DNA from 2 places in the Herbaspirillum sp. DW155 genome. Region 2 is predicted to be linked to the other one. Evidence: predicted binding sites of a transcription regulator. Region 2 holds the regulator's gene; the other holds the start of a gene.

Region 1 (15,118 bases), 1.1 Mb from region 2:
AAGGAACATAAAGCTTCACCTTGAAGGCGGGCGAAGCCAGTACCAGGCAGCGCACGCGGGGCGCGTAGTCATGCGCCCAGGTCGAGACCAGCACCGCGCCCACACTCTGAGCCAGCACGGCCATGTCTTCCTCGGCCACCTGCCACTGGTCGCGCAGGTGGTGTATGAAGGTTTGTATGTCCCGCACCGAGTGCGCAAAACTGGGGGAATAGCCGCGCGGGCCTGGCGAACGGCCATGACCGCGCGCATCCCAGGCATAGAAATCGAAATCGGAGAGGCCCAGTTCATCGACCAGGTGCGCCATGCGCCCGCCGTGTTCGTGGCCGCGATGGAACATGACGACTGCGCCGCGCCGCTGCCCGCCGGTGGCCGGCCAGCGGCGATAGAACAGGGATTGGCCGTCGTGGGTGGTGAACTGGTGTTCCTGGCAGGATCGAGTCATGGGTGGGAGGCGGCGCGCAGGCCGCTGCGGATGCGGTTGACGATATTGAGGAGGATGGCGGCAACAGCCACCGGCAGCGCCCAGAAGATCCAGGCCGGGAGGTTGCCGGCCAGTCCCAGCCACAGGCCCAGCGCGCCGAACAGGAAGGCGCGGTCGCTCTTGCCCATGGGGCCGTCGTACTGGCGCGGTGCACCGACCATGGGGCCGAGCGCCCCGGTCATCTCCGACACCGCAGACAGGAAGATCACCCCGCCCACGCTGGCCCAGCCGAACGGGGCCACCAGTGCAAAGGGCAGGTACAGCGCCGCATCGGAGATGACGTCGGTCAACTCGTTGAGATAGGCCCCCAGCGCCGACTGCTGGCCGAATTCACGCGCCAGCATGCCATCGACGGCATTGAAGGCCATGCGCAGGAACATCCACAGCGGCAGCAGCAGGAACAGCGCCGGCCGCTGCGGCCCGGCCACGAACAGCAGCACGCCCAGTGCCAGCGAGACCAGCATGGCCAGCACGGTCACCGCATTGGCCGTCACGCCGGCCTGGGCCAGGGCGCGCACCATGGGTCGCAAAAGCGCCTGGAAGCGGGGTTTGAGTTGATAGATGCTGATCATGCGGCGCCTGCCGCACGGTCGTCGGGGAGGGGAGAGGGCATGGGGGATCGTCCTTGTTGTCGATTCTGAGTTGTTATTTGTTGTGTCGGGCGAAGCTCACCTTTGGCAAAGCAATGGCGTCTTTTGTTCCCCCCCTGATGCGAGCAGAAATGGAATTCAACGGAAAGAGGAGGGAGTTCTCGTAGCCATTCAAGGCACGCATTGATTGAATGTCATCGCTTTTGGCAAGGTTGCAGCGGGCAGGCGAGGCAGAAGACGATGCAGCGATGTGGCCCCGGTGAGCGGATCGTTGCGTCAGATTGCATATCGCTGCCGCTCAATTCCCGGTCAGCATCCGCCGGTATTGCACTGCCTCGGCCACGTGCGCGTGCGTGATCACGCTGGACCCGGCCAGGTCGGCAATCGTGCGCGCCAGCTTCAGTACCCGGTGATAGGCCCGCGCCGACCAGTTCAGCCGCAATATGGCGGCTTGAAGCAGTTGGGCGGCGGCTGCGTCGTGCCGGCAGATCCGGTCGATTTCGCTGCCGCTGAGCTGGCTGTTGGGTTTGCCCTGGCGCTGCAATTGCCGTTCAAAGGCATGCGCGACGCGCTGTGCCATGACGGCGCTGGCTTCCCCCGGCTGCTGGGCCGCCAGTTCGGCCGGACTCAGGGCCGCCACCTGCAATTGCATGTCGATGCGGTCCAGCAGCGGCCCCGACAGGCGGGCCTGGTAGCGTTTGACGACCTCCGGCGTGCAGCGGCAGCGCCCCGCCGCATCTCCAAAGAGCCCGCACGGGCAAGGATTCATCGCCGCGACCAGCTGGAAGCGGGCCGGAAACTGCGCCTGCCTGGCCGCCCGCGAGATGACGATGTGTCCCGACTCCATCGGCTGGCGCAGCACGTCGAGCACGCTGCGGGGATACTCTGCGATCTCGTCCAGGAACAGGACGCCATGATGGGCCAGCGAAATCTCGCCCGGCCGCGGCGGGCTGCCGCCGCCGACCAGCGCCACTGCGGATGCCGTGTGATGCGGGGCGCGGTACGGGCGCTGCTGCCAGCGGTTGATGTCGAAACGGCCGGTCAGCGACTGCACGGCAGCCGATTCCAGCGCCTGCTCCTGCGTCATCGGCGGCAGGATGCCGGGAAAGCGCGTGGCCAGCATGGACTTGCCTGCTCCGGGCGGGCCGACCAGCAAGATGCTGTGATTGCCGGCCGCCGCCACCTCCATGGCACGCCGCGCCTGCAATTGTCCCTTGATGTCGCTGAAATCCGGATACGCCGGCGTGCCGGTGGCCCTCCGCGCCTGGTGTCGTTGCAGCCGCGCTGCCGGATCGCGCGTGCTGAAGTGATTGCAGACCTCCAGCAGCGAGGTCGCCGGCAGGATGTGGGCCTGCGGCAGCAGCGCCGCTTCGTCGGCATTGGCGGCCGGCAGGATGAAGCTGCGCGGGTGGCCATCCTGTTGATGCTGGCGCTGCATCGCGCAGGTCATCGCCAGCGCGCCGCGAATCGGCAGCAGTTGGCCCGACAGCGACAGTTCGCCGGCATATTCATGATCGTCCAGGCGGTCGCCCGGGATCTGCTCGGAAGCCGCCAGGATGCCCAAGGCGATGGCCAGGTCAAAGCGCCCGGATTCCTTGGGCAGGTCGGCCGGGGCCAAGTTGACGGTAATGCGGCGGGCAGGGAATTCAAACCGGGCATTCTGCAGTGCCGCCCGGACGCGATCACGGGCTTCCTTCACCTCGGCTTCGGGGAGCCCGACGATGGTGAAAGCCGGCAAGCCATTGGCCAGATGCACCTCGACCGTCACCGGCGGGGCGCTCATGCCCGCCAGGGCGCGGCTGCGCAAGACCGCCAGGCTCATCGCAATGCGCCTGGCAGCTTGGCAGAACAGAGAAGGGAAGGGGGAGGGAAAGAGAAAAGTGTCTTGGTCAGGATCATGGAGTCTGTTTTTGCTGAGCCTCAAGCTCGGCAACACGCGCTTCCAGCGCCTCCAGGCGGGCTCGGGTCTTGGCCAGGACCTGGGCCTGGACGTCGAATTCCTCGCGCGTCACCAGGTCCAGCTTGGCAAAACCTTGACTCAGCATGGCCTTGACGTTCTTCTCGATGTCCTTGGCCGGAGAGTTCTCGATTGCCTTGTTGATCTTGGATTGCAGGTCTTCAAAAAATGGGGACTTGTCCATGTGGATCTCCTTGTCAGATAGCTGTGCCGCAAGTTTAGCGGTTTCCCGCCCATCCTCAAATTAAACCGCGCTGACCTGTTCTGACCGCAATTTTGTGCACAGGTGCCGGGCTGAAGATGAAATTTCCTTCCGGGAATGCGCCGTCTTGGTGATCCTGGCCTCGCCCGCCGCCCGCGCACCAAAATGTGTTTGCCGCGTTCGATGCAGGATTGACAAAAAACAATCAATATCGCACCAATGACGTGCATTTCGATGCTTCGTGCACTATTTTGAAGCTGATCTAGAAAAAAATCGTTGCAAATCTCTGGTTTCTCGCGAAAACACAAGTCTGCCTTGCCGAGAAGACATGGCACGGCTCCTGCTAATGGGTTGGGGCAAAGATAAAAAAGACTTTATTGTTCAAACATAAACCAGAGGGAAAGTCATGAAGAAACTGATTCTTGCAACAGCCATCGCCGCATCCTTCGTTTCTACCGTGGCCCGCGCAGAGGACGCCAAGCCGGACAATGAACTGAGCTTCAACGCTGCCGTGGTGAGCGACTACCGCTACCGCGGCCTGACCCAGACCCGCTTCGACCCGGCCCTGCAGGTTGGTGCTGACTACACGCACAACCCGACCGGTCTCTACGCCGGTACCTGGCTGAGCACCATCAAGTGGATCAAGGATGCCGGCGCCCTCACCGGTACCGACACCAAGGGCAACGTCGAGTGGGATATCTACGGCGGCAAGCGCGGCGACATCGGCGGCGGCTTCACTTATGACGTCGGTGGCCTGTACTACTACTACCCCGGCAACACCCTGGCCAACAGCGGCGTGAAGAACGCCAATACCTTCGAACTGTATGGCCAGGTCGGCTATGGCCCGGCTTACTTCAAGTATTCCCAGTCGCTGACCAACCTGTTCGGCAACGTCAACAGCAAGTACAGCCAGTACTTCGACCTGGGCGCCAATATCGATACCTTCTACGGTGTGGTGCTGGGTCTGCACCTGGGTCGCCAGGAAGTGCGCGGCAACTCGCAGCTGAGCTATACCGACTGGAAGATCGGTCTGTCCAAGACCTTCGACGAAGCAGCCGGCATCACTCTGGGCCTGGCCTACGTCGGTACCGACCTGAAGGATGGTGTCTCCACCACCCCGGGCTCGGATGGTTTCAAGAACGTCGGCAAGGGCGGCGTTGTGTTCTCCATCAGCAAAACTTTCTAACAAGAGGTTCGTATGAAACTGATCACTGCGATCATCAAACCGTTCAAGCTGGATGAGGTGCGAGAAGCCCTCTCCGCGATCGGTGTGCAAGGCATCACCGTGACCGAAGTCAAGGGCTTCGGTCGTCAGAAAGGCCATACCGAGCTGTACCGGGGCGCCGAGTATGTGGTCGATTTCCTGCCCAAGACCAAGATCGAGGCCGCGGTGGACGACGCCATCGTCGAGCGCGCCCTGGAAGCCATCGAAACCGCCGCACGCACCGGCAAGATCGGTGACGGCAAGATCTTCGTCCAGGATCTGCTGGACGTGATCCGTATCCGTACCGGCGAAACCGGCAAAGACGCTCTGTAAAAAAGGGGAATTCTAATGAGCATGAAGAAAATGTTTTCCGGCGCGCTCGCCATTGGCGCGCTGTTGTTGGCGGTAGGTTTTACCGCTCCGGCCCAGGCGCAGGACGCGCCCAAGCCTGAAGCTGCAGCGGCCGCCGCCGCTGCTCCGGCCGCTGCCGCCCCGGCAGCGCCCAAGGCCGACGCGGCCGCTCCCGCTGCAGCAGCACCGGCTGCTCCGGCGGCTGCCGCTGCCGCACCGGCACCGGTTCCCAACAAGGGCGACACCGCCTGGATGCTGATCTCGACCGCCTTCGTCATCCTGATGACCCTGCCGGGCCTGGGCCTGTTCTACGGCGGCCTGGTGCGCAGCAAGAACATGCTGTCGGTGCTGATGCAGTGCTTCGTGATCTTCTCTCTGATCTACATCCTGTGGTTCGTCTACGGCTACAGCATCGCGTTCACCGAGGGCAATGCCTTCTTCGGTGGCTTCGATCGCCTGTTCCTGCACGGCCTCAATGGTGACTCCAACACCGGCACCTTCAGCAAGGGCGTGGTGATTCCGGAACTGGCCTTCGTCGCCTTCCAGGGTGCGTTCGCCGCCATCACCGTGGCGCTGATCATCGGTTCCTTCGCCGAACGTGTGAAGTTCTCGGCCGTGATCCTGTTCTCGGTCCTGTGGTTCACCTTCTCCTACCTGCCGATGGCCCACATGGTCTGGTTCTGGCCGGGTCCGGATGCCTTCACCGACACGGCTGCCGCTGAAAAGGCGACCGCCATCTCGGGCTGGCTGTTCCAGAAGGGCGCGCTGGACTTCGCTGGCGGTACCGTGGTGCACATCAACGCCGCTATCGCCGGCCTGGTCGGCTCCTACGTGATCGGCAAGCGTATCGGTTTCGGCAAGGAAGCCTTCAAGCCGCATAGCCTGACCCTGACCATGGTCGGTGCCTCGCTGCTGTGGTTCGGCTGGTTCGGCTTCAACGCCGGCTCGGCCCTGGAAGCCAACGGCAGCGCCGCTCTGGCCTTCGTCAACACCATCCTGGCCACCGCTGCCGCAGTGCTGTCCTGGAGCTTCGGCGAATGGATCGGCAAGGGCAAGCCCTCCATGCTGGGCGCGGCTTCCGGTGCCGTTGCCGGCCTCGTGGCGATCACCCCGGCTGCTGGTTTCGTGGGCGTCATCGGTGCCGTGGTCATGGGCCTGATCGCTGGTCTGCTGTGCCTGTGGGGCGTGAGCGGCCTGAAGAAGATCCTGGGTTCGGACGACGCGCTGGATGTCTTCGGCGTGCACGGCGTGGGCGGTATCCTGGGTGCCATCCTGACCGGCGTGTTCGCAGCCCCCAGCCTGGGCGGCACCGGTATCTACGACTACGTGACCAACGCTGTTGCGCCTGACTACTCCATCGGCGGCCAGGTCTGGATCCAGTTCCAGGGCGTGCTGACCACCGTGATCCTGTCGGGCGTGGTCTCCTTCATCGCCTACAAGATCGTCGATGTCGTCATCGGCCTGCGTGTGACCGAGGAAGAAGAACGCGAAGGCCTGGATATCTCCAGCCACGGCGAATCGGCTTACCACTAAGCATCATCTGTCGTACTGAGTCTGCAGTATTCCTTCGGGGCTGGAAACGGCCTCTTTATAAGGCGCCTTCGGGCGCCTTTTTTCATTTGGATGCGTCGAGAGCTGAACAGAAGCGCATACTTGTCATACCGCCAAGTTGTCGCATTTTGGCCATTTCCTTCAGGAAAAACGGTTTCCTGATGCATTCCCGCGTCGAGCGAGGATAATTCCCGAGTATTTGAGTCGGACTCTTTAAAATGCCGCCATCATCGCCACCTGTACACTCCCAGCCACGCCTTTGCAGCGACCGTGGCCGGTTCAGGGCTTTGCTGAAATGGCAACAACGGCGTCTACTGCGTCGCAACACGGTTTCAGGAATCCGCTAAAATCGACACTCGCTGCCGGCATTTACATTTAGTTAAGGTCTTTTATGGTCCCGCATCTCGTCACCGCTCTGAATGGTCCCCTGCTGGAGCTGGAGAAGAAAATCCTGGGCGCCACGCCGGCCATCGAACGCTGGTTCCGCATGGAGTGGCAGGAGCACACGCCGCCCTTCTATTGCTCGGTGGACCTGCGCAATGCCGGCTTCAAGCTGGCGCCGGTCGATACCAACCTGTTCCCGGGTGGCTTCAACAACCTTTCGCCGGAAATGCTGCCGCTGGCGGTGCAGGCGGCGATGGCGGCCATCGAGAAATACTGTCCGGATGCGCGCAACCTGCTGCTGATCCCGGAAACCCAGCCCGGCAATACCTTTTACCTGCAGAACATCGGCCGGCTCATGCAGATCTTCCGCCAGACCGGCCTGAACGTCCGCCTGGGCACGCTGGCGCCGGGCGCCACCAAGCCGCAGCAGATCGAACTGCCGGATGGCACCCACATCACGCTGGAACCGCTGGAGCGCTCGGCCAATGGGCGCCGACTGGGCTTGAAGAATTTCGATCCCTGTACCGTGCTGCTCAACAATGACCTCTCCAGCGGCATTCCTTCGGTGCTGGAAGGGCTACATGAACAAAGCGTCCTGCCGCCGCTGCATGCGGGCTGGGCGCTGCGCCGCAAGAGCAATCACTTTGCCGCCTACGATGAAGTGGTGAAGAAGTTTTCCAAAATGGTCGAGGTCGATCCCTGGATGCTCAACCCGCTCTTCGCCAAGGTCAGCGACATCGATTTCCAGGACAACACCGGCACCGACGCACTGGCCGATAGCGTCTCCTCGCTGCTGTCGAAGATCCGCAAGAAGTACAAGGAATACGGCATCAAGGAGCAGCCCTTCGTCTTCATCAAGGCCAATGCCGGCACCTATGGCATGGGCATCATGACGGTCAAGGATGCCAGCGAGATCAAGGATCTCAACCGCAAGCAGCGCACCGGCATGCTGGCCGGCAAGGAAGGGCTGGAGGTGTCGGAAGTGATCGTGCAGGAAGGCGTGCACTCCTTCGAACGCATCAATCAGGCCGTGGCCGAGCCGGTGGTCTACATGATCGACCGCTACGTGGTGGGCGGCTTCTATCGCGTTCATGCCGAGCGCGGCGTGAATGAAAACCTCAATGCGCCCGGCGCGCATTTCGTGCCGCTGGCCTTCGCCCAGCAGCACGCGCTGCCGGACATGCACGCCAAGCCGGGTACGGCCGCGCCCAACCGTTTCTACATGTATGGCGTGGTGGCGCGGCTGGCGTTGCTGGCGGCCTCGGTGGAGATGGAAAAGACCGATCCCAACCCGGAAGTTTATTAAACACAGAGCCTGCACCAGGCTCAACAGGACCCTAGTCTCATGAAAATCGCTTTCCTCGCCGATCCTCTGGAGTCGTTCAAGACCTACAAGGATTCCACCTTCGCCATGATGCGCGAGGCCGCCCGCCGCGGTCATACCCTGTATGCCTTCGAACAGGGCGACCTGGTGCTGGAGAGCGGCCTGGTGACGGCCAACGCCTTCAAGATCACGCTCACCGGCGAGGCCGATGACTGGTACCGGGCGGAGAAGCGGGGCTCCTCTTTCCTCTCCGAATTCGATGCGGTGATCGTGCGCAAGGATCCGCCCTTCGACATGGAGTACATCTACACGACTTACCTCCTGGAGCTGGCCGAGAAGCAGGGTGCGCGCGTGTTCAACAAGCCGGCGGCCATCCGCAGCCACAACGAGAAGCTGGCCATTGCCCAGTTCCCGCAATACACCGCGCCTACCCTGGTCACGCGCGACGCCAAGCGCCTGCGCGACTTCCACGCCGAGCATCAGGACGTGATCCTGAAACCGCTCGATGGCATGGGCGGCATGGGCATCTTCCGCGTCAAGGCCGATGGCATGAATCTGGGTTCCATCATCGAAACCCTGACCGACAACGGTCAACGCACGATCATGGCGCAGCGTTTCATTCCGCAGATCAGCGCGGGCGACAAGCGCATTCTCCTGATCGGCGGCAAGGTGGTGCCCAATGTGTTGGCACGCATTCCGCAGGGTAACGAGGTGCGCGGCAATCTGGCGGCGGGAGGTTTGGGCCGTGCCCAGCCGGCGTCGGCCCGCGATATCGAGATCGGCGAGGCGCTGGGCCCGATCCTGTATCAGCGTGGTTTGCTGCTGGTAGGATTGGACGCCATCGGCGACTATCTCACCGAGATCAACGTCACCAGCCCGACCTGCTTCCAGGAAATCACGCAGCAGACCGGGTTTGATGTGGCAGCGATGTTCGTGGATGCGCTGGAGGCCGCTGCAGGGGCAGCAGAAACAACGGGGTCGGTCGGCTGATGGGATCGACGGAGCATGACGGGCTGCTCGGGGAAAAGCGCGTCGCATCAGATGGCAAATATTCCATGGTTGGTATTCTTCTCTTGACGCACGCCCCGCTGGGGCAAGCCTTCGTAGCCGCCGCCACGCACGTCTTCCGCGGCCGGCCCGAAAAGATGGAGGCGATCGACGTGATCGCCGACCAGAACCCGGCCGAAGTGCAAAAACTGGCCATCGAGGCGGTCGAACGCCTCGATGATGGCAGCGGCGTGCTGGTCATCACCGACGTCATGGGCGGTACGCCCTCCAACTGTACGGGCTTCCTGTGCGGGCTGGGCAACGTCCAGGTGATCGCCGGCATCAGCCTGCCCATGCTGTTGCGGGCGCTGACCTACCGTAACGACACGCTGGATGTGGTGGTTGAAATGGCCCTGGCAGGGGGCCAGAATGGTGCGGTGCGGATCGACAATCGCATCCGCGTGGCAGCCTCGGCCTGAGGCGCTTCACGTAGTCATGGCCGGTACCGCGCCAACAAGATAAAAACGAAAGCAGAACATGATTCAAAAAGAACTCGAAATCGTCAACAAGCTGGGCCTGCATGCCCGTGCCTCCGCCAAGCTCACCCAGCTGGCCGGCAAGTTCAAGAGCGAAGTCTGGATGACCTTCAACAAGCGCCGCGTCAACGCCAAGTCCATCATGGGCGTGATGATGCTGGCCGCCGGCAAGGGCAGCATCGTGACCCTGGAAACCAACGGCGCCGATGAACAGGAATGCTTCACCGCGCTGGAAGCCCTGATTGCGGACAAGTTCGGCGAAGGCCAGTGATGGTTACCAGGGCTGTGGTATTGCGGCGCAACACCGCAGCCTGGCTGGAATGCTTCTTGCGATATGTCAACGCCTGCACGCGTCGCGTGCGGGCTGAAACAATGTTCATATACGCTGCTGGTCTTATAGTCTTCCCCTGATGCCAATGGCGGTGATTGCCAAACTATACTTTGTTCGGTAACTTGCTCCTGGCTACCGCGCGCAGGCAACACGGCGGACTATAAAAAGACTAGCAGGAGATACGCGATGGCTTCATTCAGCTTACATGGAATCGCGGTGTCGCAAGGCATCGCCATCGGACGCGCGCATTTGATGGCGCCGGCCGCACTGGACGTCAAGCATTACCTGATCGCACCCGATCAGGTCGAGGCCGAGATCGAGCGCCTGCGCAGCGCGGTCAAGGCGGTGCACCAGGAACTTCATATCATCCGCTCCGAACTGCCCAAGGATGCGCCGCCCGAACTGGGCGCGTTCATCGATGTGCATTCGCTGATCCTGTCGGACCCGATGCTGGCCGAGGTGCCGCAAGACATCATCCGCCATCGTTACTACAACGCCGAATGGGCGCTGGTGACGCAGATCGAAGAGTTGTCCGCGCAGTTCGACGAAATCGAGGACCCCTACCTGCGCGAGCGCAAGGCCGACATCCAGCAGGTCGGCGAGCGCATCCTCAAGATTCTCACCGGCAGCGCCAGCCCGCTGCCCCCTACCGGCGAAGCGGCCGCCAACATCATCGTGGTGGCGCACGACATTTCGCCGGCCGACATGCTGCAATTCCGCGAGAGCGCCTTTGCCGGCTTCGTCACCGATCTGGGCGGTCCCAACTCGCATACCGCCATCGTGGCCCGCAGCCTGGCCATCCCGGCGGCCGTGGGGATGCACAATGCTTCAGTCCTGGTGAAGCACGATGACGTGCTCATCATCGATGGCGATGCCGGCGTGGTCATCGTCGATCCCTCACCGCTCGTGCTGGCGCAGTACCGCGCGCGGCAAGAAAGACTGCTGCGCGAGCGGAAGAAACTTTCACGTCTGAAGAAAACGCCGGCCATCACCCAGGATGGCGAGCCGATCACGCTGCTGGCCAACATCGAATTGCCCAACGATGCGGCCAATGCCTTCGAGGCGGGGGCCATGGGCATCGGCCTGTTCCGTTCGGAATTTCTGTTCATGGGACGCGCCGGCCATCATCTGGAGAAATTCCCCAGCGAGGATGAGCAGTTCGAATCCTACAAGCAGGCCGTCATTGCCATGAAGGGCCGGGTGGTCACCATCCGTACCCTGGACGTGGGCGCCGACAAGCCGCTGGACGAGGATGAGGAAACCGCCCTGAACCCGGCCCTGGGCCTGCGCGCGATCCGCTATTGCCTGTCCGAGCCGCAGATGTTCCTGACACAGTTGCGCGCCATCCTGCGTGCCTCGGCCTATGGCCCGATCAAGCTGCTGGTGCCGATGATGGCGCATGCCTTCGAGATCGATCAGACCCTGACCATGATCGAGCAGGCCAAGCAGCAGCTGCGCGAGCGCAAGCAGAAGTTCGATGAAGACATCCCGGTCGGCGCCATGATCGAGATCCCGGCCGCTGCGCTGGCGCTGCCGCTGTTCATCAAGCGGCTGGACTTCCTTTCCATCGGCACCAATGACCTGATCCAGTACACCCTGGCCATCGACCGCGTGGACCATGAAGTGGCGCATCTCTACGATCCGCTGCATCCGGCCGTGTTGTTCCTGCTCTCCACCGTCATTTCCCAGGGGCGCAAGGCCGGCATCCCGGTCTCGGTCTGCGGCGAAATGGCAGGCGACCTGAAATGGACGCGCCTGCTGCTGGGCATGGGGCTGCTGGAATTTTCCATGCATCCTTCGCAGATTCTCTCGGTGAAGAACGAGATCTTGAACAGCGACCTGCGCCTTCTGGAACCGCAGGTCAAGAAGGTGCTGCGCGCCACCGAGCCGGCCGCCATCAGCGCGGCCATGGCGCAGTTGCAGGCGCTGCAGGCGGAACCGGTCGTGGCCGATGTCAAAGTCGCCGCGCGCCGCCGTTGAGAGGCTGGATGCAAGCCGGGCTGGGCCGTTTGACGGGCCTGCCCGACTTGGGTATTCTTACGCCACTGCGCCGATTTGAACGGTTTGACCAACTTCAGCTTGCGGGCGCCGGGATCCTGATCCCATCTAAATGCGGCTAAAGCGAGCTTGGATCAGCTGTTCTTCCCAAGACTTGGCCCCATCGATGAGTAAGCCCGCAAGCACTGCTTCCGGGCTTTTTTGTTGCCCGCGCACGAGACTGGCCATGCCGCCCGGCGAAGCGACCGCCAGCGCCGCTCCCCCCGAGCCGCCTGGCGCCGAGTCACTTACGCAGAACAATCATGTCGATCGGAATCGTATCGCCCCAGGTCATGCATTTCGCCGGGCCGCTGCCGCTGCAAAGCGGCGCCTCGCTGTCGGACTATTCGCTGACCTATGAAACCTACGGCACCCTCAATGCCGACAAATCCAATGCCGTGCTGGTCTGCCACGCGCTCAATGCTTCACATCACGTGGCCGGCGTGTATGCCGATGACCCGGACAACGTGGGCTGGTGGGACAACATGGTCGGTCCGGGCAAGTCGCTGGATACAGACCGTTTCTTCGTCATTGGCGTCAACAACCTCGGTTCCTGTTTCGGCTCGACCGGGCCGATGCATACCAATCCGGCCACCGGCAAGCCCTACGGCGCCGATTTCCCGGTGGTGACGGTGGAAGATTGGGTCAACGCCCAGGCCCGCCTGGCGGACCGCCTCGGCATCAACTGCTTCGCCGCCATCATGGGAGGATCCCTGGGCGGCATGCAGGCGCTGGCCTGGAGCATGATGTATCCGGAGCGCCTGCGCCACTGTCTGGTGATCGCGTCCACGCCCAAGCTGTCGGCCCAGAATATCGCCTTCAACGACGTGGCGCGCCAGGCCATCCTGACCGATCCGCAGTACCACGGCGGCGATTTCTACGCGCATGGCGTGGTGCCCAAGAATGGCTTGCGGGTGGCGCGCATGGTGGGGCATATCACCTATCTGTCGGATGACGACATGGCCGAGAAATTCGGTCGTGACCTGCGCTCGGGCGAGTACCAGTTCGGCTATGGCGTGGATTTCGAGATCGAATCCTACCTGCGCTACCAGGGCGACAAGTTCTCCACCTACTTCGACGCCAATACCTATCTGCTCATCACCAAGGCGCTGGACTACTTCGACCCGGCGCGCGAATTTGGCGGCGATCTGGCGCGGGCATTTGCGCGTACGCGCGCCAAATTCCTGCTGGTGTCCTTCACCACCGACTGGCGCTTCTCGCCCGAGCGCAGCCGCGAGATGGTGCAGGCGCTGGTGGCCAACAAGCGCCGCGTGAGCTATGCCGAAATCGACGCCCCGCACGGGCATGACGCTTTCCTGCTGGACGATGCACGCTACATGAAGGTGGTGCGCGAGTACTACGGAAGCATCTGGACTGAACTGCAGCAGGAGGGCCGCGCATGACTTTCGAACAATTGAGCGCACTGCGCCCCGACCTGGCTTTCATCGCCCATTGGGTGCGCGAAAAGTCGCAGGTGCTGGACCTGGGCTGTGGCGATGGCGTGATGCTGGATTATCTGCAGAGCGACAAGGGCTGCTCCGGCTACGGCGTGGAGATCGACGATGCCCAGATTCCCAAGTGCGTGGCGCGCAACGTGTCGGTGATCCAGCAGGACTTGAATGGCGGCCTGGCCATGTTCGAGGACAATGCCTTTGATACCGTGCTGTGCCTGTCGGCGCTGCAGATGGTCAAGGATGTGGAGGGGACCCTGCGCGAGATCGCCCGGGTCGGGCGCGAGGTGACGGTTTCCTTCCCCAACTTCGCCTACTGGCCGCACCGCGTGGCGCTGCTGCGGGGGCGCATGCCGGTGTCGAGGAGCCTGCCGTACCAGTGGTATGATACGCCGAACCTGCGCTGCGCCACGATCAGGGACTTCGAGGCGCTGGCCAACGAGCTGGGGCTGGAAGTGCTGGAATGCGTCGCCCTGAAGGATGGCAAACCGGTGCGCTACCTGCCCAACTGGCGTGGCAGCCTGGCGGTGTTCAGGCTGCGCAAGAAATCCGCCACAAAATAGCCAAAAGCTTCACCATGCCCGCAGACGCCGGTCCGGCAGCGCCCAGCGCTGGCCACCGGCGTTTTTTGTTTCGTTTTTTGTTTCATATCCCGCGTTTTTCGAGCTGATCCGCCCCAACTCTATGACCTCACCCGCCGCTTCCTGGCATCAATACCTGAACCGGCGCATGCTGATCTGCGTCTTCCTCGGCTTTACTTCCGGCCTGCCGCTGTTCATCCTGCTGAGCCTGTTGCAGGCCTGGCTGGCCAAGTCGGGCCTGAACGTGAAGACACTCGGGCTGTTCGCGCTGGTGATGTTCCCCTACACCTGGAAGTTCGTGTGGTCGCCGCTGATGGACCGCTTCCACTTCGGCCGCATGGGGCGGCGGCGCGGGTGGATGGTGTTCACGCAGCTGCTGCTGTTTCTGGCCATTGGCGGCATGGGGATGCTCGATCCGCTGACCGATGTCAGCACCATCGCCTTCATGGCCTCGGTCGTCGCTTTCCTCTCGGCCAGCCAGGACATCGCCATCGACGCCTACCGCCGCGAGATCCTGCCCGAAGCCGAACTCGGCCTGGGCAGCGCCATCCACGTCAATGCCTACAAGCTCTCCGGCATGGTGCCGGGCGCGTTGTCGCTGGTGCTGGCCGACCAGATGCCGTGGCCGACCGTGTTCTGGATCACGGCTGCCTTCATGCTGCCGGGGCTGCTGTGTTCGCTGGTGGTCAAGGAGCCCAAGGTCTATGGCGCCCCGCCCAAGAATCTCTACGAGGCAGTGGTGCTGCCGTTCCGTGAATTCATCGCCCGTGGCGGCTGGGGCAATGCGCTGTGGGTGCTGGGCTTCATCTTCCTCTACAAGCTGGGTGACAGCATGGCCACTGCGCTAGCCACCAAGTTCTACATCGATCTGGGCTTCTCGATGACCGAGATCGGCGTGGTCTCCAAGACCACCAGCCTGTGGGCCAGCGTGGCCGGCGGCATCATCGGCGGCATCTGGATGGTGCGGCTGGGCATCAATCGCGGCTTGTGGGTGTTCGGGGTGCTGCAGGCCATTCCCATCCTGGGTTTTGCCTGGCTGGCCCACGTCGGCGCCAGCCTGCCGGTGCTGGCCGTGGTGATCGGGGTGGAAGCCTTTGGCGTGGGGCTGGGCACTACCGCCTTCGTGGCCTACATCATGCGCGAGACCGATC
Region 2 (15,118 bases):
CTACGTGGTGGACATGGGCATCGGCGCGGGGGTGCATGGTGGCGACGTGATCGCCCATGGTCCGCTGGCGGACATCCTCAAGAACAAGAGGTCGCTGACCGCCAAATACCTCAACGGCTCGCTGGAAATCGCAGTACCCAAGAAGCGTACGCCCTGCGATGAATCGCGCATGCTCACCATCACCGGTGCCAGCGGCAACAACCTGAAGAACGTCGACCTGGAATTGCCGGTCGGCCTCTTGACCTGCGTGACCGGCGTCTCCGGCTCGGGCAAGTCGACCCTGGTCAACGACACGCTGTACCTGTCAGCGGCACGCCACCTGTACGGTTCGCAAACCGAACCGGCCGAACACGAAGCCATCGGCGGACTGGAACACTTCGACAAGGTGATCGCCGTGGACCAGGCGCCCATCGGCCGCACCCCGCGCTCCAATCCGGCCACCTATACGGGCCTGTTCACGCCGATCCGCGACCTGTTTGCCACCGTGCCGATGGCCAAGGAGCGCGGCTACAGCGCCGGGCGCTTCTCCTTCAACGTCAAGGGCGGCCGCTGCGAAGCCTGCCAGGGCGATGGCGTCATCAAGGTGGAGATGCACTTCCTGCCGGACGTGTACGTGCCCTGCGACGTCTGCCACGGCAAGCGCTACAACCGCGAAACGCTGGAAGTGCAATACAAGGGCAAGAACATCACCGAGATCCTCGACATGACGGTGGAAGATGCGCATGAGTTCTTCAAACCCGTGCCGCTGATCGCCCGCAAGTTGCAGACGCTGCTGGACGTCGGCCTGGGCTACATCAAGCTGGGGCAGAGCGCGACGACGCTCTCGGGGGGCGAGGCGCAGCGCGTGAAGCTGTCGCTGGAATTGTCCAAGCGCGATACTGGCCGCACGCTCTACATCCTGGATGAACCGACCACCGGTCTGCACTTCCACGATATCGACCTGCTGCTCAAGGTGATCCACCGCCTGCGCGACCAGGGCAATACGGTCACCATCATCGAGCACAACCTGGACGTCATCAAGACGGCCGACTGGATCATCGACCTCGGCCCCGAGGGCGGTGCGGGCGGTGGCCGTATCGTGGCGGCCGGCACCCCGGAAGACGTGGCAAAGAACCCGGCCAGCGTCACCGGCAAGTACCTGGCCCCGCTGTTGAAGAAGAAAGCGAAGTAAAAAACAAGTCCGGACTTGCGCCCGCGCAAAACGATACAGAAAAACCGCCCATCTGTATCTTGCGCGGCGCCGGCCAAGGCATACAGTCATGCTCCTGGCCGCCATCCGGCGCATCATCAGGCGGTCCCGTCCTCCATGAACGGGACCGCGTGCAAACCGAAAGTCCATCATGTCGAACCCGCTGTCCCCCGCCCAGGTCGCCTTCTTCCGCGAACAGGGTTATCTGCTGTTGCCGGGCATGGTCCCTGCCGATCTGCGCGAGCGACTGCTCGCCGTCACCCGGGACCACCTGCAACGCGCCGTCGCCCCGCTGGAATACGAAGCCGAGGTCGGCTACGAAGGTGCCCCCGCCTCGCTGGAGGCCGAAGGTGGCCGTACCGCACGGCGTCTGCGCGCGGCCTGGCAGCGCGATCCGGTGTACCGCGAATGGGCCGGCGACAAGCAGCTGGTGGCGATGCTGCACCAGCTGTTCGAAGAGCCGGTCTGCCTCACCCTGGCGCATCACAATTGCGTGATGACCAAGCATCCGGCCTTTGGCACTGCCACCGGCTGGCATCGTGACATCCGGTACTGGTCCTTCCCGCGCAACGAACTCATTTCGGTCTGGCTGGCGCTGGGCGCAGAAACACCGGAGAACGGCGCGCTCAAGTTCATCCCCGGCTCGCACAAGCTCAAGCTGCAACCTGAACAGATGGATGAACTGGACTTCCTGCGTCCGGACGTGGCGGCCAACCAGGCTCTGTTCGCCCAGGGCATGGCGCTGTCACTGGCGCCGGGCGACGTGGTGCTGTTCCATAGCGGACTGTTCCATGCCGCCGGGCGTAACGAGAGTGACCAGGTGAAGTGTTCGGCCGTGTTCGCCTATCACGGCAAAAGCAACCCACCCTTGCCGGGTACCCGTTCGGCCGCATCCGAGGATGTGGCCCTGGACAGTTGAGTCGACTGTACTGGCACACCCGATATCACTGTACCGGTACGGTTCAAGGCACCGAGCTGGAACACGCTGAGTGCCTGTTCCAGTTTCTGGGTCTGCTGCTGCAGGGCCGCCGCCGAGGCGGTAGCCTGCTCGACCAGCGCGGCATTCTGCTGGGTTGAGCTGTCCATGAGCACGATGGCGCGGTCGACCTCCTGAATCCCGTTGCTCTGCTCCTGGCTGGCGGCACTGATCTCGCCGACCATATCGCTCACCTTGCGCACGCTGGCCACGACTTCTTCCATGGTCTGCCCGGCCTGGTTCACCAGGACCGTCCCCTTGCCCACCTTGTCCACCGAATCGTCGATCAGATCCTTGATCTCGCGGGCGGCCGCCGCTGCCCGCTGCGCCAGCGAGCGCACCTCGGCGGCCACCACCGCAAAGCCGCGCCCCTGTTCACCGGCCCGCGCCGCTTCCACGGCGGCATTGAGGGCGAGGATATTGGTCTGGAAGGCAATGCCGTCGATCACGCCGATGATGTCGACGATGCGCGTGGAGGAGCGATTGATGGAGTCCATAGTATCGACCACCTCGCGCACCACCTCGCCGCCTCGTGCCGCCACCTCTGAGGCTGAGGCCGCGAGCTGGTTGGCCTGACTGGCATTGTCGGCATTCTGCTTCACGGTAGAGGTGAGCTGGGCCATGGCCGATGCCGTCTGTTCCAGCGAGGTGGCCTGCTGTTCGGTGCGCGCCGACAGATCCTGGTTGCCGCTGGCGATTTCGCGCGAGGCCTGGGCAATGGTCTCGGTGCTGGCCCGCACGGTACTGACGATGTGATGCAAGCGTGCCGTCATTTCCCTCAAGGCCTGCATCACCTGGCCGGTTTCATCCTCGCTGCGTACCATCACCTCGCGGCTCAGGTCGCCCGCTGCAACCGCCTGTGCCACCTCCACTGCCTGGCCAAGCGGCTGCGAAATGGCGCGAATGAGCAGCATGGCTTCCACGATGGCCAGAAAGATCCCGGCGCCTATCGCCGCGCTGACGATGAACATGAGCTGCCGGTAATCTTCCTGCCCCTTCTCGTACAACTCCCGCCCGACACGGATCTGCAATTGCTTCAGTTGACTCAGGGTCTCCTGCGTCTGGCTCCAGATCTTGCGCATGGGGCCGCCATGGATATCGTCGGCAGTCTGGAAACTGCGCTTGCGCAAGGCCGCAACGGAAAGCTGGACGCCTTCTTCCACGAAGCGCTGGCGCAGTTTGAGAAACTTGTCCAGCAGTCCCAGTTCTTCAGGCGTGAGGTAGGTGGCCTGATAGGACTTGATGACCGGCTCGAGCGACAGCAGCGACTTTTCGATCTTGTCCAGGCGCTGGTCGATTTCATCCGGGTTCCAGCCTTCGCTGGAGTCCAGGGTAATGATGCTGTAGATGCCGTTGTTGGCCGATTCGAGCAGAGACTCGATCTGTTCCAGGTAGGCGTAGGCGACCAGACGGTCCTCGTAGAGCGAACGCATCTGTTGATTGGTGGTGCGCATGGATACCAGACCCACCGTGCCAGAACTGACCAGCATGATGGCCAGGAAGCCCATGGCCAGCATCAGGCGCACCCGAATGCTCAGGCGGTTCAGGCGGCTCAGCACGGGGAGCGACAAAGGCAGGCCGGAATGGCCTGCAGCGCGCGATTGGATTGGCTTGCTCAACATTCTCTCCCTATCGTTGTTTGGGGATAACGATGGGAGTGTTACGCATCTTTTCAGGAAACGGCTGACATTTGCCGACCAATCCTGACCAGCCTGCCGGCCTTGTCCCGCGCACTCACGCACGGGACAAGGCGCCCGGATCTCAATGCAGCAGCAAGCCGCCCTTGCCTGGCAAGGAAACCGATGCCGGCGTGGTCAGGCCCGGTGCTGCTGCCAGTCCAACGGTGCGGCCGAGCCGGAACACACTGACCGCCTCCGACAGACGCGAGGCCTGCTCCTGCATCGACTGCGCAGCAGCGGCCGCCTGTTCCACCAGCGCGGCATTCTGCTGCGTGGTTTCATCCATCTGCGTGATGGCATTGTTGACTTCTTCGATGCCCTGGCTCTGCTCCTGACCGGCGGCGCTGATCTCGGTCACCACTTCACTCACGCGCTGCACCCGCTTGACCACTTCGTCGATGGTCTCTCCGGCCTGCGCCACCAGCGCGCTGCCACTGCCCACGCGCGTGACCGAATCATCGATCAGCACCTTGATTTCCTTGGCTGCCGAGGCCGAGCGCTGGGCCAGTGAACGCACTTCCGAGGCAACTACCGCAAAACCGCGCCCCTGCTCGCCGGCGCGCGCCGCTTCCACGGCGGCATTCAGAGCGAGGATGTTGGTCTGGAAGGCGATGCCATCGATCACGCTGATGATGTCGACGATCTTGCCGGAGGACTGGTTGATGGAACTCATGGTATCGACCACCTGACGCACCACTTCCCCGCCGCGCACCGCTACCTGGGAGGCCGATTGCGCCAGTTCCTTGGCTTGCTGCGCATTGTCGGCATTGTGACGGACGGTGGAGGTCAGTTGCTCCATGGCCGAGGCGGTTTCTTCGAGCGCACCGGCCTGCTGCTCGGTGCGCGAAGAGAGGTCGAGATTGCCATGCGCAATCTCGCTGGACGCGGTGGCAATGGTGTCCGTGCTCTGGCGCACCTGGCCCACGATATTCTGCAGGTTCTCATTCATCTGCTGCAGCGCCTGCATCAACTGGCCGGTTTCATCCTGGCTGTGTACTTCGATCTGCTGGGTCAGGTCGCCTGCGGCTACCGCCTGGGCCACCGTGACCGCGCGCCGCAGCGGCCGCGAAATGGCGCGCACCAACAGAACGCCCATCAGCAGCGCCACCACCAGGCCGGCCGCCATGGCCACGCCCATCACCACCAGCAAGGTCTGGTAACGCTGCTGCGCCTCTTCATGCAACTCGCGCCCGACCCGGCGCTGCAAATCCATCAATTGCGCCAGGGTGGCATGCGCCTCGGTGTAGAGCTTGAGCATGACACCGCCATACACTTCGATCGCCCCCTGGAAATCGCGGTTGCGCAAGGCATCGGCAGCGGGCTTGATGCCTTCGGCGACGAACTTCTGGCGCTGCGGAACCAGCTTGTCGAGCAGCGCACGCTCCTCGCCGGTGAGCTGGGTCTCCTGATATTGCTTGAGGACGGCATCGTTGGCCTTGATGGCTTTTTCGATCTTGTCCATGTTGGCATCGATGTCGCCGGAGTCGCCCACGATGGAGGTGGAGATGCCATTGCGGGCCGCATCCAGCGCTGCCGACATGCGCTCCAGCTGGGAGAAGGCGACCAGCCGGTCTTCGTAAAGCGAACGCATCTGCGCATTGGTCGAGCGCAGGCCGACCAGACCCAATATGCCCGAGGCCACCAGCATCAAGGCGAGAAAACCGATGACGAAAATCAGGCGGGCCCTGATGGTTAATTTGCTGAACATATTTCTCCTGGACTTCAATTTTGTTTTCTATGCAACGGATTCATTGTGTGAACCCGTAGTCCTGATGCGGACAGAGCGCCGATGAGGCCGCTTCGCTGCCGCCAGGAAACACTAGCATTTCTCGTACCAGGGGAATAGCCCCGAACAGGGCCGTGGGAGTAAATTTTTCGGAGGACTGGAATGATGAGATGACCTGCCGATGAAGGCAGCAGCGTCACTGCACATACCAAAATACAAAGCGCAGAAAGCGCCTGCGCCCTATTTGCTGAGCAGGCGCTTTTCGGCGCGCAGGATGCTTTCCGAACTTCCGCGCAACACCACGATGTCACCGGCCATGAGCACGGTCTCTTCGGGCGCGTCAAGACGCTGCTTGCCACGCCGCAGCATGGCGATCTCGGCACCGCAATGCGAGGGCAGGTCGATCTCGGCCAGGGTATGGCCGAGCGCGCTGGCGCCCCCGATCAGGGTCACCGATTGCAGGCGCACGTTCATGCCCACGCCATCGGCTTCGGCATCCGACATACCGTGGAAGTAACCGCGCAGCGAGGCATAGCGCTCATCGCGTGCATCCTGCACCCGGTGAACCACGCGGCGCAGCGGCACGCCCAGCATCACCAGCGCGTGCGAGGCCAGCATGAGGCTGCCTTCGAGCGCTTCGGGCACGACTTCGGTAGCGCCGGCTGCGAGCAGCTTTTCCAGATCGGCATCGTCGTGGCTGCGCACGATCACCGGCAGTTCCGGTTCCAGTTCATGCGCGTGATGCAGAACCTTCAAGGCGGAGGGGGTGCTGGCATAAGTCACCACCAGCGCGGCGGCGCGATGAATGCCGGCGGCCACCAGGCTCTCGCGCCGGGCGGCATCGCCATAGGAGACGTTGGCGCCCCCATTGCGGGCGTCCTGCACCAGTTCCGGATCCATCTCCAGCGCGTGGTAGGCGATGCCCTCCTCTTCCAGCAGACGCGCCAGGCTCTGGCCGCTGCGGCCGAAGCCGGCGATGATCACGTGCTTCTGCACACCCATGGTGCGGGTGGCCAACTGGGTCAGCGCCAGCGATTGCAGCATCCATTCATTGGCAGAGAGTTTCATGACAATGGCATCGGACTGGGCCAGGATGAAGGGCGTGGCCAGCATCGACAGCACCATCGCCGCCAGGATCACCTGAATCAACATCGGATCGACCAGCTTGAGGCCACCGGCCTGGCTCAGCAGCACGAAGCCGAACTCGCCCGCCTGCGCCAGCCCCAGACCCACCCGCAATGCCACGCCGGTGCTGGAACCAAACAGGCGCGCCAGGGCGGCGATGAGGCCGAACTTGAGCAGCACCGGACCGGTCAGCAAGACCAGCACCAGGAACCAGTGATCCACCAGCGTACGCACATTGAGCAGCATGCCGATGGTGATGAAGAACAGACCCAGCAGCACGTCGCGGAAGGATTTGATGTCTTCTTCCACCTGATGCTTGAACTCGGTCTCGGAAATGAGCATGCCGGCGATGAAGGCGCCCAGGGCCAGCGACAGGCCGGCCTTCTCGGTGATCCACGCCGCGCCCAGGGTGATGAGCAGCAGGTTCAACATGAACAGTTCCTGCGAGCGGCGCTTGACCACGATACGGAACCAGCCGCGCATGAGCTTGCTGCCGAAGAACAGCAACAGCGCCAGCACCACCAGCGCCTTGCCCACGGCCCAGCCCAGCGTGACCATGATGTTGCCGGAATTGTTGGCCAGCGCAGGCACTACGATCAGCAAGGGCACCAGGGCCAGATCCTGAAACAGCAGCACGCCGAGGATACGGCGGCCGTGTTCGGTTTCCAGTTCTAGCCGTTCGGTGAGCAGCTTGGAGACGATGGCCGTGGAAGACATGGTGAGTGCGCCGCCCAGCGCGAAGGCCGCCTGCCAGCTCACGTTGATCAATTGCGGCAGCACCATGGCCGCGCCCCAGGCCAGCAGCATGGTGGCGGCAATGGTCGTGGCCACCTGCGCCACGCCCAGTCCGAAGACGATGTGGCGCATGGCCGAGAGCTTGGAAAGCGAAAATTCCAGCCCGATCGAAAACATCAGGAACACCACGCCGAACTCGGCCAGGGCATGGGTGGTTTCGTTGTCCTCGGCAAACGCCAGGCCGTGCGGGCCGATGATGATGCCCACCACCAGGTAGCCCAGCATGGGCGGCAACTGCATCATGCGGAAGGCGACCACGCCCAGTACCGCCGCAGCCAGAAGGAAAAGAGTCAGTTCCAGTCCGGAAAACATTGCTTGTCGGGTTTCTCGTCAAAGGCCACGGAAGCGCGGCGGATTTCGATATGAACGTTTTGACAACGCACCAGCACGGAGCAGTCAAACCGGCCAGCAGGCGAGCGGAGAACCCATCCTGGCGGGGATGCCTTAAAATTCACATGTGTGGAACAACAACAGCAGAGTTGTTCACCCCCGGCGGAGCGCGGTCCAGGCCTGCCGCCCTCCCGCCCCGGCACCCGGCCCGAGCCGGAATCCCCCTGTGGATGCGGTGCTGCGGCGCGACGCGAAGCTGCACTTCGCATCCATTCCAGCAGCATTCCCTTACATCTGGCAAGTTTTTTGCTTTGCCAATTCGTTTATACTTCGGTTATGAGTGTAACCGATGACAAAACTACGTCTGCATCTTTTTCGGCCGGGGCTGCCCGCCGTGCCATCGCCCTGGCACGCCAGACCCTGCAGATCGAAGCCGATGCCATCCTGGCGCTGAAAGAGCGCCTCAGCGACGACAGCGCAGAGCCGCTGGCCCAGGCCGTGCAGGCTTTGCTGCAATGCGAGGGACGCGCGGTGGTCTCGGGCATTGGCAAGTCTGGCCACATCGGCCGCAAGATCGCCGCCACCCTGGCTTCCACCGGCACGCCGGCGCTGTTCATGCATCCGGCCGAAGCCGCGCACGGCGACCTGGGCATGGTGACGGCGCGCGACGTCTTCATCGCCATCTCCAATTCCGGCGAAACGGCCGAGCTGCTGGCCATCGTTCCCATCATCAAGCGCATGGGCACGGTCATCATCGCCATGACCGGCAATGACAACTCTTCACTGGCCAGGCTGGCTGCGGTGCACCTCAACGTGGGCGTGGCCAAGGAAGCCTGTACCCTCAACCTGGCGCCGACGGCCAGCACCACCGCCACGCTGGCCATGGGCGATGCCCTGGCGGTGTCGCTGCTGGATGCGCGCGGTTTCGTCGAGGAAGATTTTGCGCGCTCTCATCCCGGTGGCGCCCTGGGCCGCCGCCTGCTGACCCACGTGCGCGACGTCATGCGCAGTGGCGAGGCCATTCCTGCCGTGCGTCCGGATGTGTCGCTATCGGCCGCGCTGATGGAAATCACCCGCAAGGGCATGGCCATGACCGCCGTGGTGGACGAGCAATTCCGCCCCATCGGGGTTTTCACCGATGGCGACCTGCGCCGCCTGCTGGAGCGTGGCCAGGACTTTGGCAAGTTCAGCATTGCCGAAGTCATGCATGCTCATCCGCAAACCGTTGGTCAGGACCAGCTGGCGGTCGATGCCGTACAGCTGATGGAACAGTTCCGCATCAACCAGCTGCTGGTCACCGATGCGGCCGGCGTGCTTACGGGCGCGCTGCACATCCACGACCTCACCCGCGCCAAGGTGATCTGATGAACGCGCCAGCTTTTGCCAGCACCCTGCCCGCTGCCGCGCTCGCCAAGGCAGCCGCCGTGCGCCTGATGATCTTCGATGTGGATGGCGTGCTCACCGACGGCGGCCTGTTCTACGGCGAAGACGGGGAAGTCTTCAAACGCTTCAATGCGCTGGACGGCCACGGTATCAAGATGATGCAGCAATACGGCACGGCCGCGGCCATCATCACTGCACGCCAGTCGCCCTATGTCGTGCGCCGTGCCCGCGACCTGGGCATTGCGCACGTGTTCCAGGGCGTGCACGACAAGCGCCAGGCCTTCGAACAACTGTTGCAGCAGGTTCAGCTCACGCCAGCGGCCTGCGGCTATCTGGGCGACGACATCATCGACCTGCCGGTGCTGACCCGCGTGGGCTTCAAGGCGTGTGTGGCCAATGGTCATCGTGAAGTGAAGGCGCGCTGCGATTACGTGACCCAGGCCAGCGGCGGCCATGGCGCCGTGCGTGAAATCTGCGACCTGGTGCTGGCGGCGCAACACAACTACGAGGCGGCGCTGGCGCCGTACCTGGCATGAGCGGGCGCAGCGGCGAGCGCAATGCCGAGCGCATCCGTCTGGCCGTGATCCTGGTGATCCTGATCGGCGCAGCGCTGGGCAGCTTCTGGGTGATGCAAGCCATGCGCGCGGCCGGCGACCAGCAACCGGCACAGCGCCCACGCGGCAAACCCGACTACTACCTGGAAAACTTCAACTACGTGAAGATGGGCCCCACCGGCCTGCCGCGCTATGACGTCTCCGGGGTCAAGATGGTGCACTTCCCCAGTGACGACTCCTTCGAAATCACCAAACCGGTGGTGCACAACCTGGACCAGAACCAGGCGCCCATGGAGCTTTATTCGGACACCGCGCGCGTGACCGATGACCAGACCAAGATTCACATGTACGGCAACGCCAATGCCATCCGCTCCCCCTACAAGGGCCGCGAGGAAATGCACCTGGTCTCGGAATACCTTCTGCTGTTGCCTGACGATGAAATCGTCAAGACCGACAAGCCGGTGGCCATGACCATGGGCACCACGCGCCTGAACGGCGTAGGCATGGTGGCCAACAACGCGACCCAGGTGGTGCAGCTCTTCGGCAATGTACGCGGCTATTACGAGCCCACCCCCAAGAAACGCTAAGCCGGTTGAATCCGAGACAAGAACGCCAAGAACCGACCAGACAGGAAACCAATGAAACGCTCACTCTTACTGCCCATGCTGATGCTGGCTGCCGTGTGCGGCGTGGCCAACGCCGAGAAGGCGGACTCCACCAAGCCCACCAACATCGAGGCAGACCAGATGGTCTATGACGACGTGCGCCAGGTGAAGACCTTCACCGGCAACGTGGTCATGACCCGCGGCACTCTCATCATCAAGGCCGGCCGGGTGGTATTGACGACCGACCAGTACGGTTATGAAAACGCAGTGCTGTACGCGGCTCCGGGTTCGCTGGCCAACTTCCGCCAGAAGCGCGACGGCGGTCCCAACCTGTGGATCGAAGGCCAGGCCGAGCGTATCGAATATTCGGAGCAGACCGAAGTTTCCAAGCTGTTCCAGCGCGCGCACATCCAGCGCATGGATGGTGATCGCATCACCGATGAAGTCAACGGCGAGTTCATTTCCTATGACAGCCGCGCCGAATTCTATTCGGTCAACAACACCGCCAGCGGCGAAAGCAAGCCCGGCGCAGGCCGCATCACGGCCGTGATCCAGCCCAAGAATCCACCGCCGGATGGCACCGCCACACCGGCCCAGCCGGCCGCCAAGACCACGCCGGCGCAGCCTGCGCCGCGTCGCCAGAGCGGAAAGGACCAGTAACGATGACCACCAGCTCGCTGGTCGTTCGCGGCCTGAAGAAAAGTTATGGCGCGCGCCAGGTGGTGCGCGACGTCTCGATGGAAGTGCGCAGCGGCGAAGTGGTCGGACTGCTCGGCCCCAACGGCGCCGGCAAGACCACCTCGTTCTACATGATCGTGGGTCTGGTGCCTTCCGATGGCGGCGAGATCGCGCTGGACGACACCGCCATTTCACGCATGCCCATCCACAAGCGCGCCACCATGGGCTTGTCCTATCTGCCGCAGGAAGCCTCGGTGTTCCGCAAGCTGACGGTGGAAGACAATATCCGCGCGGTGCTCGAACTGCGCCGAGAAGAAGGCAAGCCGCTCTCGCGTGATGAAGTCGAGGGCCGCCTCAACAATCTGCTGCATGAACTGCAGATCGAGAAGCTGCGCGAGAGTCAGGCTTTGTCGCTCTCCGGCGGCGAGCGCCGCCGCGTGGAAATCGCCCGCGCGCTGGCCACCGATCCGCGCTTCGTACTGCTCGATGAACCCTTTGCCGGTATCGACCCGATTGCCGTGATCGAGATCCAGCGCATCGTGCGCTTCCTGAAGGAACGTGGCATCGGCGTGCTCATCACCGACCACAACGTGCGCGAGACGCTGGGCATCTGCGACCGTGCCTACATCATCAACCAGGGTACGGTGCTGGCCAGCGGCAGTCCGGAAGAGATCATCGCCAACGAATCGGTGCGCCGCGTGTATCTGGGTGAACACTTCCGCATGTAAGCAGGCCAACCTACTGACGCAACGACAGGCAGTGCAACCAGCGGACCACGCCGCTTCCAGAAAGACAGATGAAACAGTCTCTCCAGTTACGTACCTCGCAGCACCTCGCATTGACGCCGCAACTGCAGCAGTCGATCAGACTGTTGCAACTGTCGACGCTGGAACTGCACCAGGAACTGGAACAGATCCTCTCGGACAATCCCTTGCTGGAGCGGCTCGACGATGCGCTCGACAATTCGGTGCGCCTGCTGGCCGATGGCGCGGTCTCCAGCTCGCCCTCCAGCGGCGTAGCCGACACCTCTGGCGAAGGCAATGCCGAGCCGGCACCGGCAGCCGCCGATGGCGATTCCAGTTTTGACTACCAGGACAACAATCCCGAGAACGGCGTCACCGGTGAGGCCGACTGGAGCTTCGATGATGTGGCCCGCAGCGGCAAGTCGCCTGACGACGACGACGCCCGCCCGCAACTCGAAGCCCACGAACTGACCCTGCGCGAGCACCTACTGGAACAGATCCGCGTGACCGCACGCACCCAGCGCGACCGCGCCCTGCTGGAGTTGCTCACCGATGCGCTCGACGAGAGCGGCTATCTCGAAGAGCCGCTGGAAGACATCCTCGCGCGCCTGCCCGAAGAACTGGGCATCGACATGGAAGAGCTGTCGATTTCCCTGAAGCTGCTGCAGAGCCTGGACCCGGCCGGCGTGGGTGCGCGCAGTGCCGGTGAGTGCCTGGCCCTGCAGATCCGTCGCCTGCCCAAGATCCCCTTCGTCACGCGCAAGCTGGCGCTGCGCATCGTGGAAGATTACCTGCCGCTGTTCGCGCAGCGCGACTTCAACAAGATCAAGAAAGCCCTCGATTGCGATGACGAAGACCTGCGCGAAGCCCAGGCCGTGATCCGCCAGTGCCGTCCGCATCCGGGCGCCGATTTCGCGCGCGATGCCTCGGACTATGTGGTGCCGGACGTGATTGTCAAACAAACAAAGAACGGCTGGCAGGTCATGCTCAACCATGAGGTCATGCCCAAGCTGCGTGTCAATGCGATGTATGCCAGCGCGCTGAAGCAGGCCAAGGGAGAAGGATCGCTGTCGTCGCAGCTGCAGGAAGCCAAGTGGCTCATCAAGAATATGCGCCAGCGTTTCGACACGATTTTGCGTGTCGCACAGGCTATTGTGGAACGTCAAAGAAACTTCTTTTCACATGGGGCAGTGGCCATGCGCCCCCTTGTGCTGCGTGAAATTGCTGATACACTGGGTCTACACGAGAGCACCATCTCTCGCGTGACAACTCAGAAATACATGCTCACGCCGCACGGCATGTTTGAGTTGAAGTACTTCTTCGGTAGCCACGTCGCGACTGAAACCGGGGGCGAAGCCTCCTCCACCGCGATACGGGCGCTGATCAAACAGTTGATAGGAGCCGAGAACCCGCAGACCCCATTATCCGATAGCAAGATTGCGGATATGCTGGCAGAACAAGGCATGGTGGTCGCGCGACGCACAGTCGCCAAATACCGCGAAGTGTTGAAGATTCCGCCGGTCAATCTCCGCAAGTCCCTCTGAGTTTTTCCTCAGTTTTTCTGCAGTACCGTTGCTGTGTTCCGGCAAGCATCCCGCTGATGCCCATGCCATCCGACACGAAGACCGTGCCCGTGGTACAGCTGCAGCAAGGATCGATTGCACGAACCTCCAGTGACTTCACGATAGGAGTCTTGTATGAATCTGACCATCAGTGGACACCACCTCGAACTGACCCCCGCCATCCGGAAATACGTGCAAAGCAAGCTCACACGTATCAAGCGCCATTTCGACAACGTGATCGACGTCAGCGTGATCCTGAGCGTAGATAAACTCACAGAAAAGGAAAAGCGCCAAAAAGCGGAAATCAACGTCCACATCAAGGGGAAGGATTTACATGCAGAAAGCATTGCACACGACCTCTATGCTGCCATTGACACGCTGATCGACAAGCTCGATCGTCAGGTCATCAAGCACAAGGACAAGTTGCAGGAACATCACTCCATGGCCAAGCGCCTGCCGGATGAAGCGCCGGCTGATGCGGTGGCCGGAGCGGCATAAGCCAAGGACAACGTCGGCAAGCTGACTCGCAGCCCGCAGGCTGCTGAGAACGCCAGCCGAATCTCATGAGGAAGGGGCGCGCAAGCGCCCTTTTTCATTGGCCGCGCAGTCGGGCGGCAAGCCCTGTGGAAAAGATATAAAAGATAATCACCGGCAACTTTCCACAGCCATGACTCTCTGCAGCGAGCTGCCGATCCGCTGCTCCGCTTGAAGGCTGCGGCTGGCGTCCTCATATTAGGCTTCAGAGTCTGCATATCATATAAATTATTTCCCGGATGCAATTTCCACCACATTGCGCAGACTGCCGGCGCGCAGTCGTTTTCAACGCGGCTGCCGGCTTTTCCCTATAATGTCGGCAATCCCATTTTTAAAGGCATAGCCATGAGCGACGTCCAATCCTGGATCAAAGAAACCGTGACCCAAAACCCTGTGGTGCTGTTCATGAAGGGCACTGCGCAATTCCCGCAATGCGGCTTTTCCGGCAAGGCCATCCAGTTGCTCAAAGCCAGCGGCGCCGAAAACATCGTCACCGTCAACGTGCTGGAAAGCCCGGACGTGCGCCAGGGCATCAAGGAATACTCGAACTGGCCGACCATTCCCCAGCTGTACGTGAAGGGCGAATTCATCGGCGGCTCCGACATCATGAGCGAGATGTACGCTTCGGGCGAACTGCAGACCCTGATCAAGGGCTGATTCCTTCCTGATCCGCATTCGTTCGTGAGTACTTCCTCCGGCCAGCCCCGCCAGCGCCTGATCGTCGCCATCACCGGCGCGACCGGTGCCATTTATGGCGTGCGGCTGCTGGAGCATCTGCGCAAACATGGTCAGGTGGAAACGCACCTGATGGTCTCCGAAGCCGGCGTGCTCAATCTCCACCAGGAGCTGGACATGCGGCGCAAGGATGTCGAAGCCCTGGCCGACGTGGTACACAACGTGCGTGACGTGGGTGCCTGCATCGCCAGCGGTTCCTTCGCCTCCACCGGCATGGTGGTGGCGCCCTGTTCGATGAAGACGCTGGCGGCCGTGGCCCACGGCCTGTCCGACAACCTCATCACCCGCGCCGCCGATGTGGTGCTGAAGGAACGCCGGCGCCTGGTGCTGATGGTGCGCGAGACGCCCTTCAATCTGGCGCACCTGCGCAACATGACCGCCGTGACCGAAATGGGCGGAGTCATCTTCCCGCCCCTGCCCGGCTTTTACCAGCGTCCCGCTTCCATGGAAGAAATGGTCGATCACACGCTGGGCCGCGTGCTGGACATGCTCGGCATCCCGATG

The links. Region 2 encodes sigma-54, which starts transcription at its own class of promoters, with help from an activator protein. Its sites were predicted from a motif close to TGGCANGNAANCTGCTTT; they were not measured.
Region 1: the regulator sigma-54 is predicted to act here: its motif matches at 3,560-3,577, upstream of AACH55_RS00430 (TorF family putative porin).

The regions. Positions count from the first base shown of each region.
Region 1 covers NZ_AP029028.1:92,316-107,433, forward strand. Annotated here, with positions in the region: gene AACH55_RS00410 (bifunctional alpha/beta hydrolase/class I SAM-dependent methyltransferase) at 1-442, opposite strand, end outside; gene AACH55_RS00415 (CDP-alcohol phosphatidyltransferase family protein) at 439-1,053, opposite strand; gene AACH55_RS00420 (YifB family Mg chelatase-like AAA ATPase) at 1,370-2,893, opposite strand; gene AACH55_RS00425 (accessory factor UbiK family protein) at 2,967-3,212, opposite strand; gene AACH55_RS00430 (TorF family putative porin) at 3,637-4,416, shown strand; gene AACH55_RS00435 (P-II family nitrogen regulator) at 4,429-4,767, shown strand; gene amt (ammonium transporter) at 4,783-6,318, shown strand; gene gshA (glutamate--cysteine ligase) at 6,728-8,026, shown strand; gene gshB (glutathione synthase) at 8,066-9,034, shown strand; gene AACH55_RS00455 (PTS fructose transporter subunit IIA) at 9,100-9,510, shown strand; gene AACH55_RS00460 (HPr family phosphocarrier protein) at 9,569-9,838, shown strand; gene ptsP (phosphoenolpyruvate--protein phosphotransferase) at 10,085-11,878, shown strand; gene AACH55_RS00470 (homoserine O-acetyltransferase) at 12,199-13,338, shown strand; gene metW (methionine biosynthesis protein MetW) at 13,335-13,949, shown strand; gene AACH55_RS00480 (AmpG family muropeptide MFS transporter) at 14,071-15,118, shown strand, end outside.
Region 2 covers NZ_AP029028.1:4,512,715-4,527,832, forward strand. Annotated here, with positions in the region: gene uvrA (excinuclease ABC subunit UvrA) at 1-1,171, shown strand, start outside; gene AACH55_RS20425 (phytanoyl-CoA dioxygenase family protein) at 1,341-2,108, shown strand; gene AACH55_RS20430 (methyl-accepting chemotaxis protein) at 2,036-3,712, opposite strand; gene AACH55_RS20435 (methyl-accepting chemotaxis protein) at 3,927-5,552, opposite strand; gene AACH55_RS20440 (cation:proton antiporter) at 5,811-7,802, opposite strand; gene AACH55_RS20445 (KpsF/GutQ family sugar-phosphate isomerase) at 8,157-9,185, shown strand; gene AACH55_RS20450 (HAD family hydrolase) at 9,185-9,739, shown strand; gene lptC (LPS export ABC transporter periplasmic protein LptC) at 9,736-10,344, shown strand; gene lptA (lipopolysaccharide transport periplasmic protein LptA) at 10,396-11,022, shown strand; gene lptB (LPS export ABC transporter ATP-binding protein) at 11,025-11,768, shown strand; gene AACH55_RS20470 (RNA polymerase factor sigma-54) at 11,837-13,327, shown strand; gene raiA (ribosome-associated translation inhibitor RaiA) at 13,481-13,843, shown strand; gene grxD (Grx4 family monothiol glutaredoxin) at 14,225-14,536, shown strand; gene AACH55_RS20485 (UbiX family flavin prenyltransferase) at 14,561-15,118, shown strand, end outside.